DNA from 4 places in the Streptomyces sp. T028 genome. Region 2 is predicted to be linked to each of the others. Evidence: riboswitches for the same ligand, from Rfam matches in the RefSeq annotation. Region 2 holds a riboswitch; each other region holds the start of a gene.
The links. Region 2 has a riboswitch for cyclic di-AMP ahead of ACLZN2_RS44935 (M23 family metallopeptidase). Riboswitches for the same ligand answer to the same signal wherever they lie in the genome.

Region 1: linked by a shared signal. The riboswitch ahead of ACLZN2_RS33315 (transglycosylase SLT domain-containing protein) and the one ahead of ACLZN2_RS44935 (M23 family metallopeptidase) in region 2 are both predicted to bind cyclic di-AMP.
Region 3: linked by a shared signal. The riboswitch ahead of ACLZN2_RS22920 (C40 family peptidase) and the one ahead of ACLZN2_RS44935 (M23 family metallopeptidase) in region 2 are both predicted to bind cyclic di-AMP.
Region 4: linked by a shared signal. The riboswitch ahead of ACLZN2_RS35680 (NlpC/P60 family protein) and the one ahead of ACLZN2_RS44935 (M23 family metallopeptidase) in region 2 are both predicted to bind cyclic di-AMP.

The regions. Positions count from the first base shown of each region.
Region 1 is NZ_JBLRVZ010000038.1:8,747-10,938, reverse strand. It holds gene ACLZN2_RS33320 (HAD family hydrolase) at 1-473, shown strand, start outside; gene ACLZN2_RS33315 (transglycosylase SLT domain-containing protein) at 515-985, opposite strand; cyclic di-AMP (ydaO/yuaA leader) riboswitch at 989-1,187, opposite strand; gene ACLZN2_RS33310 (polyprenyl synthetase family protein) at 1,625-2,192, shown strand, end outside.
Region 2 is NZ_JBLRVZ010000063.1:7,982-10,173, forward strand. It holds gene ACLZN2_RS44930 (alpha-galactosidase) at 1-410, shown strand, start outside; cyclic di-AMP (ydaO/yuaA leader) riboswitch at 715-873, shown strand; gene ACLZN2_RS44935 (M23 family metallopeptidase) at 878-1,870, shown strand; gene ACLZN2_RS44940 (DUF6250 domain-containing protein) at 2,145-2,192, shown strand, end outside.
Region 3 is NZ_JBLRVZ010000024.1:18,431-20,622, forward strand. It holds gene ACLZN2_RS22910 (helix-turn-helix domain-containing protein) at 1-17, opposite strand, end outside; gene ACLZN2_RS22915 (ATP-binding protein) at 284-763, shown strand; gene ACLZN2_RS22920 (C40 family peptidase) at 816-1,289, opposite strand; cyclic di-AMP (ydaO/yuaA leader) riboswitch at 1,293-1,475, opposite strand; gene ACLZN2_RS22925 (hypothetical protein) at 1,845-2,150, opposite strand; gene ACLZN2_RS22930 (ATP-dependent Clp protease proteolytic subunit) at 2,157-2,192, opposite strand, start outside.
Region 4 is NZ_JBLRVZ010000041.1:41,459-43,650, forward strand. It holds gene ACLZN2_RS35680 (NlpC/P60 family protein) at 1-861, opposite strand, end outside; cyclic di-AMP (ydaO/yuaA leader) riboswitch at 869-1,042, opposite strand; gene pcrA (DNA helicase PcrA) at 1,275-2,192, shown strand, end outside.

The DNA of each region.
Region 1 (2,192 bases), on a different contig from region 2:
TCGACCAGGACGGCGTCGACGGGCTGACGCTCATCGAGCCGGGCTATCTGATGCCGCACCCGACCCTGCCCGCGCTGCGCGTGGAGCGGCGCGACGACCTGTGGTGCGAGCCGATCAGCAAGGTGCTGCTGCGCCATCCGGCGCTGTCCGACGACGAGTTGGCGGCGACGGCCCGCGCGGTGGTCGGCTCGCTCGCCACGGTCACCATGTCGGGGCCGGGCACGGTGGAGCTGCAGCCGTGCGGGATCACCAAGGCGACGGGGCTGGCCCTGGCCGCCGAGCATCTGGGCATCGGGCCCGAGGACACCATCGCCTTCGGCGACATGCCCAACGACATCCCGATGTTCGACTGGGCCGCCCGCGGGGTCGCGATGGCCAACGCCCATCCGGAGCTCAAGGCCGTGGCCGACGAGGTGACGACGTCGAACGAGGACGACGGCGTGGCCGTCATCCTCGAACGTCTGTACAGGTAGCTGCTGTACAGGTAGCAGCCGGATGGTGGCTGCCGGGCTGCTCAGTACGCGCCGAACACGTTGTCGATCGAGCCGTACCGCGCGGCGGCGTAGTTGCAGGAGGCGGTGATGTTCGCGACCGGGTCGTACGGATTCCAGGACGTGCCGGACACGTGGTACGCGTTGAACGTCGGGTCGATGATCTGCAGCAGCCCCTTGGAGGGGGTACCGGCGGCCGCGTTGGAGTCCCAGAGGTTGATGGCGGACGGGTTGCCCGAGGACTCCCGGATCACGTTGCGGTAGATGCCGTTGTAGGTGCCGGGGATCCCGTGCTGCGCCATGACCTGGAGCGAGGCGCGGATCCAGCCGTCGAGGTTGTTGGCGTAGCCGAGGCTGGTGGCGGTGGCCACGGTCGGGGTGGCCGCGGAGGCGGTGGTCGCGCCGAGGATCGGCAGGGCGAGCACGGTGACGCCGGTGGCGGCGACGGCGAGCGTGCGGGCGAGGCGGCGGGCACGGCGGGGCTGAGCGGGCATGGCGAAGTTCCTCTCCGTCGCCTGCGAGGTGAGCTGTCGGGTTCGGGCGGGAGCTGCCCGGCCGTGCCCTCACGGACACGGCTTCACCCCGAGCTGCACCGGTCTGTCCTGGGCATGCCCAAAGGCATGGCCCGGCTGGACCCGTGCGGCGACTTACCTGGTTCCCCCGCTCCTGCCGTGGTGTTCTCGGTGGGTGTTCGGGCGGCGGCAGGATTAGGCGTCCGCCCGACAGGCCGGGAACGTATGCGAGAGCACATGTCCGAAACAAGTGGCGAATTCACAGTTAGCCCCTATTGACCTTGGTCTGTGGCCTATGGGGATGCTTGATCCTTTGTTGCTGCAAAGCATCAACTCGCCTGAGTGGGCCGAGGTGTCGGGGCGCGGTGGAGGGGAACGGGGAAGGGGCTGGTTCGGCTGGGCGAGTGAGGCAACTCACCGACATCCACAAGACGGGTGAATCGGGCAATAAACCCAGATGGCTGCTTAAGGGGTGCCCCTTCTCATAGGGCCTGTCCGGGCTGTAACCGTGGGGGCTCGTGGTGATCGAAACCTGACCGGATACGCTGACTTGAGTGAGCGCAGAGACCTATCGACAAACCGCGTAGCCGCCGATAGACACCAGCAGACAGGAGACTCCTCGTGACCGTCGTCGAGCCGTTTGGGCTGAGCGTGCGGGACCAGGCTCTGGAAGCCGATGTCCAGGCCGGATTGGCGGCTGTCGAGGAAGGCTTGCTCGAGGCCACCAAGAGTGAGGTCCCGTTCATCACGGAGGCGGCCCAGCACCTGCTGCGGGCCGGCGGGAAGCGGTTCCGGCCGCTGCTCGTGATGCTCGCGGCGCGCTTCGGCGACCCGTACGCGCCGGGGGTCGTCCCCTCCGCCGTCGTCGTCGAGCTCACCCATCTGGCGACCCTGTACCACGACGACGTGATGGACGAGGCCGCGGTGCGGCGCGGGGTGCCCAGTGCGAACGCCCGCTGGGGCAACTCGCTCGCCGTCCTCACCGGCGACTTCCTCTTCGCGCGCGCCTCGCACATCCTGGCCGACCTCGGCCCGGAGGCGGTGCGGGTGCAGGCGGAGGCGTTCGAGCGCCTGGTCACCGGCCAGATCCTGGAGACGGCCGGCCCGGTCGACGGCCGCGACCCGGTCGACCACTACCTCGACGTCCTCGGCGGCAAGACCGGCTCCCTGGTGGCGGTGTCCTGCCGCT
Region 2 (2,192 bases):
TGCGCTTCCGGTTCGTCAGCGCCATGGCGGGGGTGCTCGGCGTCGGCGGGGACCTCTCCGAGTGGACCGAGGAGGAACTCGCCGAAGCCCGCCGCTGGGTCGACCTCTACAAGGAGATCCGGCCCCTCGTCCAGCACGGCGACCAGTACCGGCTGCGTCCCCCGGCGGGTGGACTGAGTGCCGTCCAGTACGTCCGCGGCGACGAGACCGTCGTCCTCGCCTGGCTCCAGGCGCAGCGCTACGGCGAACCCGTCCCCGCGCTGCGACTGCGTGGCGTCGACCCGACAGCGTCGTACGAATGCCGTGAAACGGGCGAAGTGCACCGAGGTGCGGTGCTGTTGCACCACGGGCTGCGGACCGGGCTGCGCGGTGACCTCGATGCGACGGTTATCCGCCTGCGTCGGATCTGAGGTTTCTGTCCTAATTGAAACCTTAGTTCCAACTCGCTCTGGAATAAGGAATCCTGGAGAGCCGTCACGTGAGCAGGGTCATATCCGTGACCCTGCGTCGCCCGTCATGTTCACGTAATCAAAGTGCTTTTCAAGGGCGTTAGGCGAAATTTCCGGTGCTCGTTGCACGGAGCGTCACTGGGAATTCGCACAGCGGATCAAGAGAAAGGCATTAACCGGGCAACCACTGCTTGTTCCTGTGCGTCTGGGTCGCTTACGTTCCAGACCAATCCGGACGGACGCCGAATCCTGCCGCCGCCCGGAATCCGCACACTCACCCGTGCACGGCAGGAGCGGGGGACCCACAGGCAGAACCGCCTGTTCCGGTCTCCGGAACAGGCTTGGGGTAAAGCCGCGACCCGTCGCGGCCGGACATCTCCCGTCCGCACCCGACAGCTCACCTCGCAGGCGCCGGAGAGGAATTCGCCATGCCCGCGAAGGGTAAGCACCGCCGCCCGAAGACCCTGCGCTTCACCCGTTCCATCGCCGTCGCCGGAACCGGCGGAGCGGCACTCGCCCTCCCGCTCATGGGAGCCACCGGCGCCCACGCGGCCACCCCGCAGTCCGTTTCCCAGAGCGCTTCCCAGTCGGTCGCGCAGACGGTCTCCCAGTCGGTCGCGGAAAGCGCCGTCGAGGCCGCGTCGACGACCCGGAAGTCCGCCGCCAAGAGCACGAAGACCTACACCGTGCGGGCCGGCGACTACCTCGCCAAGATCGCCGACGAGCAGCGGGTCAGCGGCGGCTGGCAGAAGCTGTACGCGGACAACCGCGAGGCCGTCGGCAGCAACCCCTCGCTGATCCACCCCGGCCTCGAACTGTCGATCGGCGCGAAGGCCGCGAGCACCAAGTCCTCGTCCGGTTCGTCCGGTTCCTCCTCCTCTTCGTCGAAGGCGTCGAAGTCGTCGACCACGAAGTCCTCATCCTCGTCCTCGGAGTCCTCCGACTCGAAGGCGTCCTCGTCCTCCTCGAACGCGGCCACCCAGGCCGCCGGGAGCGGCACCGGCACCTCCAGTGGCTACACCGCCCCGGTGTCCGGCGCTACCGTGGGCACCAACTACCGCGTGGCCGGCAGCATGTGGTCCAGCGGCTACCACACCGGTGTCGACTTCGTCGTCCCGACCGGTACCTCGCTGAAGGCCGTCGCCGCGGGCACGGTCGTCTCCGCGGGCTGGGGCGGCGCGTACGGCAACCAGGTCGTCATCAAGCTGGGCGACGGCTACTACGCGCAGTACGCCCACCTGTCCCAGCTCTCGGTCTCGGCCGGTCAGACGGTGACCGCGGGTCAGCAGATCGGTCTCTCCGGTGCGACCGGCAACGTGACCGGCCCGCACCTGCACTTCGAGATCCGCACCACGCCGAACTACGGCTCCGACGTGGACCCGGTCGCCTACCTCCGCTCCCACGGCGTCACCGTCGGCTGACCCCGCTGACGTCGATCGCCGAGCACGCCTGACACGCGGAGCGAAGGCCGGACCCCGAGCCCCGGGGCCGGCCTTCGCTCCGCGTGTTCGTGATCGCCGTATTGCGGTCTTGTGGCGTCCCTTTTCGCCCCGTCGACAGCCGGGGCAGGGTGGGGACACAGTGATCCTCGTGAGGGGAAAGCGCTTTCCCCGAAGGGCCGCCGCGGACACGGGGAGACCGAGATCCGCCGGATTCCCCGGCCCTCCGTCACCACGACCCGAGGAGCCGATCGACGTGACGACCACGCGTAGAGCATTCGGAGCACTGGCCGCCGGTGCCGCA
Region 3 (2,192 bases), on a different contig from region 2:
GCGGGACCGTGCTGCATGGGCTCCTCCTTGCTCCCCATGGATCGTCCTTGATGGACCGTCCCTGTGGACCGTCTTTATGGGCCGTCCTTATGGGCTGTCCAAAAACGCTCTGCCGCGGCAGAGTTCACCGCATTGGGCGACAGATATATGCATATCTTGGTGGATCGCCACCCGTGACCGGCGTGCTGATGGCAGTCTGGCGAAGAAGCACCAGTCCGGGACCGTACTCGAACCATCCGCAGCGTGTCGGACTCCGGTCCCGTGGGAAAGGGACGAGGTCGCCATGGCAGACCATCTGGAAGCATCCGTCACTCTGCCGAGCGATCCCGCCTCGGTCTCCACGGCCCGCGGCTTCGTGGCCGGCGCGCTCGGCGAATGGGGACTGCCGGCGGACTCGGAGGCGGCCGACACCATCCGGCTGATCGTCTCCGAACTCGCGACCAACGCCGTGCAGCACACCTTCGGACAGTCACCCACCTTCACGGTGGCCCTGGTGCTCGACCGGGACGAACGGCTGCGCATCGGCGTCACCGACAGCCACCCGCGCTTCCCCAAACGACTGCCGGCCGCCGTCCAGCAGGACAACGGCCGAGGCATGGTGATCATTCGCTGGCTGACCGCCGAGCGCGGCGGCAAGCTCAGAGTCCGCCCCACACGGGAGGGCGGCAAGACGGTCACGGTCGAGCTGCCGTGGACCGTCCCGGCCGAGCCGGTGGCGGGCGCCGCGGCGCCTCCGCGACCGGGCGAGCTCCCGGGGCGGTGAGGGCGCGTCAGGGACGCCGCCACCACCCCGGGAAGCGGTGCTCGGGCAGGTCCTAGCGGACCCGGCCGTACCAGACGCTCTTGGTCCAGATCTTCTCCAGCTTCACCACGCTACCGGTCTTCGGCGAGTGCCAGATCTTGCCCTTACCGGCGTAGATCCCGACGTGGTACACGTACGACCCCGAGTGGAAGAACACCAGGTCGCCCGCCTTGCGGCTGGAGGCCGAGATGTGGCGCGTCTTGTTGTACTGCTGCGCAGCCGTGCGCGGCAGGGTCTTGCCCGCCTTCTTGAACGAGTACATCGTGAGACCTGAGCAGTCGAACCTCTTCGGTCCGGCCGCCCCGTACTTGTACGGTGCACCCTTCTTGGACGCCGCGACCTGGAGCGCCTTGGTCGCCGGCGTGGCCGCCGCGGCGTCGGAGGCGACACCGGGGATCACGATCGATCCGCCCACGGCGGCGATGGCGAACGCGGAGGCCGTACCGGCCCGGGCCATGAGCGACGGGACACGATTGAGCGCAGTCATGCGCAACCCTTCGTCAACCGCCTGTGAAGGATGACCTGTCGGATTCGGGCTGACAAAGGTGCCCGGCCGCTCGCGCGGCTTCACCCCAAGGGCTGCTCGACCCGGTCATGGCGTGACCGTTCCGGCGACCCGTCGTGCTTGGGTCCTCCACTCCTGCCGATGCACTCCTGTCGACGGGTCAATCCGGGCAGCGGCAGGACTCGGCGTCCGCCCGGACCGCCCCGCCGCTTGTGGCGGGGACTTGTCGTCAGACACGGATCTTGACTCACCGTTGACCGAAAATCCCAATGGAACCGGTGATTTGTGGGGTTCCTCACCACTCACCCGTTCGGGTGGACACCCTGATGGGGGTTCAGGTGTCAAGGCCGCCAAAGGCCCCCCGACCTGCGCCGCTACCCCTTGCGCCGACCCGGAAAACAGCGCCTTCGGCACAATGCGCTCGCTCGCAAGGGGGGCCGCCGCTACGCCGAACGGGGGTAACCCGTCTGGTGCGTTTCAGGTCCGGCCCGGACGTCACGGACGGCGCGGCGGTGCGCCGAGCCGGACGGGCGTGCGTCAACTGTCGGAGAGCGGAGGTACCGTGACGCGCGCTGTGCGGCGCTCCCCGTCCAGGACGCGCAGCGCCCGCGCGAGGGTCGGCGCGTGCAGCTCGCTCTCGCCCCGCTGGTGCATCAACGTCAGCGCGTCCCGCAGCTCCGCTGCCCTCGCCACCAGCGCCTGGGCGGCCCGCAGGCCCCGGTAGGTGTCACCGTCGTGCGCGGGATTGATCCGCCCGAGCAGATCCACCACGTCCAGATAACGGTCGATCAGCTCGGCCTCGGCGCGGGTGAGCGCGGGCAGCGGCGGCAGCTCGGGAACCATCGCGGCTCACCTCGCCCCGGCGATGTCGCGACGGCTCGGGAC
Region 4 (2,192 bases), on a different contig from region 2:
GCCGATCTGTGCGCGGGCGAAGGCGAGCGCCTTCTCGGCCTTGGTGGCGTACGAGGAGTCCGTGGACGAGGACGACGAGGATGACGAGGACGAGGAGGAGTCGGACGACCCGGAGGAGGACGTGCCGGCGTCCTGCTGGGCGGCCTGTTCCGCCGCCTGCTGCTGGGCCAGCTCGGCCGCCTTGCGCGCGGCCTCCTCCTGCTTCTGCTTCTCGATGGCCGCCAGCCGCGCCTTCTCCTCGGCCGTCAGCTGCGCCAGCAGCTCGCGGGCATCGCCGAGTTTCTTCTGGACGGTGGCCTTGGCGGTCTTCAGGTCGCTCTGGGCGTCGGTGAGCGTCGCGAGGCTCTCGGCGGCCTCCTGCCGCTTCTTCATCGTCGCCGACTGCTCGGTGACGTAGTCGTCGACCGCGCCCTTCTGACGGTCGGTCATCCGACCCATCAGCTGCGTCTGGTCGAAGTAGTCCTGCGGGGAGTCCGCCAGCAGGAAGGTCGCCGTGTCGGGCGCGGAGGCACCGGTGCGGTACTGGGCGGCGGCGAAGGAACCGAGCTCCTCCCGCGCCTCGTTGAGCTTCTGGGTGCGCTTCGCGACGTCATCGAGGAGACCGTCGACCCGCTTGCGCTGCTTGGTCGTCTTCTCCTTGGCGGCGTTGTACTTCTCGGTCGCCGACTCCGCCTGGCGGTAGAGGTCGTCGACCTTCTTCTCGACCTCCTCCAGGCTCGGCTTGCCGTCGTCGGCCGGGGCGGCGTTAGCCGTCTGGGAGAGCAGGGCCACGGACGTGAGGGCGGCGGTGGCCAGGGCGGGCGTGCGTATGCCTGCCACGCGGGTGCCCGAAAAGCGCGGCTTGCGGTGCTGCGACGCCAAGAGAGGCGACTCCTTCCATCGTCCGCCTACCGGGTTAGCTGTCGGGTTCGGGCGGATGGTTCGGAAGGGCGCCCTACGGCCGCCTCCCGTCGGGAGTCGGGCCGATTCACCCCGGGGTCTCGGTGGGTCCCCGGCTCCGGCTGCCGCGCAGGGGGCACACCGGACTCGGCGGAGGCCGTACGGCCCGGCGAGGTTCGCCGGTGGGGATCCGCGTGGCCTGCCCGGCACGGTAGCCAACTCGTGTGGCCCCTGTGAAGGTTGATGGGCGATATGCCCGATACATTTTTGTTATCTTGCGCAAAGCCGAGACATGGGATCACGTGCTGTGATAGCGCCGCCTCGGAAGGTGAGGAGCGGAGATGTTCGGGGGACGGCCCCGCGTTGTCAGTGGGGCGCCCTAGACTCGGAGAGCGATGAGCAGCCTCTTTGACGACAGCTTCCTGGCGAACCTCCAGGCCCCCGCCGGCCATGAGGAGGAACCCCCGCCGCCGCCCGAGGACGATCACGTTCCGGAGCCGCTTCCGGACGATCTGTTCGGCGGGAAGTTCGACGCGCCCCCGGACCGGGACGTGTACTACCGCGACGGCGCCGCCCGCCCCGCGCTCGACGCGGCCGCCCTCCTGGAGGGACTCAACGACAACCAGCGCGCGGCCGTCGTCCACGCCGGCACCCCTCTGCTCATCGTCGCCGGCGCCGGCTCCGGCAAGACCCGTGTGCTCACCCACCGCATCGCCCACCTCCTCGCCGAGCGCAACGTGCATGCGGGCCAGATCCTCGCGATCACCTTCACCAACAAGGCCGCGGGCGAGATGAAGGAGCGCGTCGAGCAGCTCGTCGGCCCGCGCGCGAACGCGATGTGGGTGATGACCTTCCACAGCGCGTGCGTGCGCATCCTGCGCCGCGAGAGCAAGAAGCTCGGCTTCACGTCGTCGTTCTCGATCTACGACGCAGCCGACTCCAAGCGGCTCATGGCCCTGGTCTGCCGTGATCTTGACCTCGACCCCAAGCGCTTCCCGCCGAAGTCCTTCAGCGCCAAGATCAGCAACCTGAAGAACGAGCTGATCGACGAGGAGGACTTCGCCGCCCAGGCCGGCGACGGCTTCGAGAAGACCCTCGCCCAGGCCTACGCGATGTACCAGTCGCGGCTGCGCGAGGCCAACGCCCTCGACTTCGACGACCTGATCATGACGACGGTCAACCTGCTGCGCGCCTTCCCCGATGTGGCCGAGCACTACCGCCGCCGCTTCCGTCATGTGCTCGTCGACGAGTACCAGGACACCAACCACGCCCAGTACGCCCTGGTCAGGGAGCTGGTCGGCACCTCCGAGCAC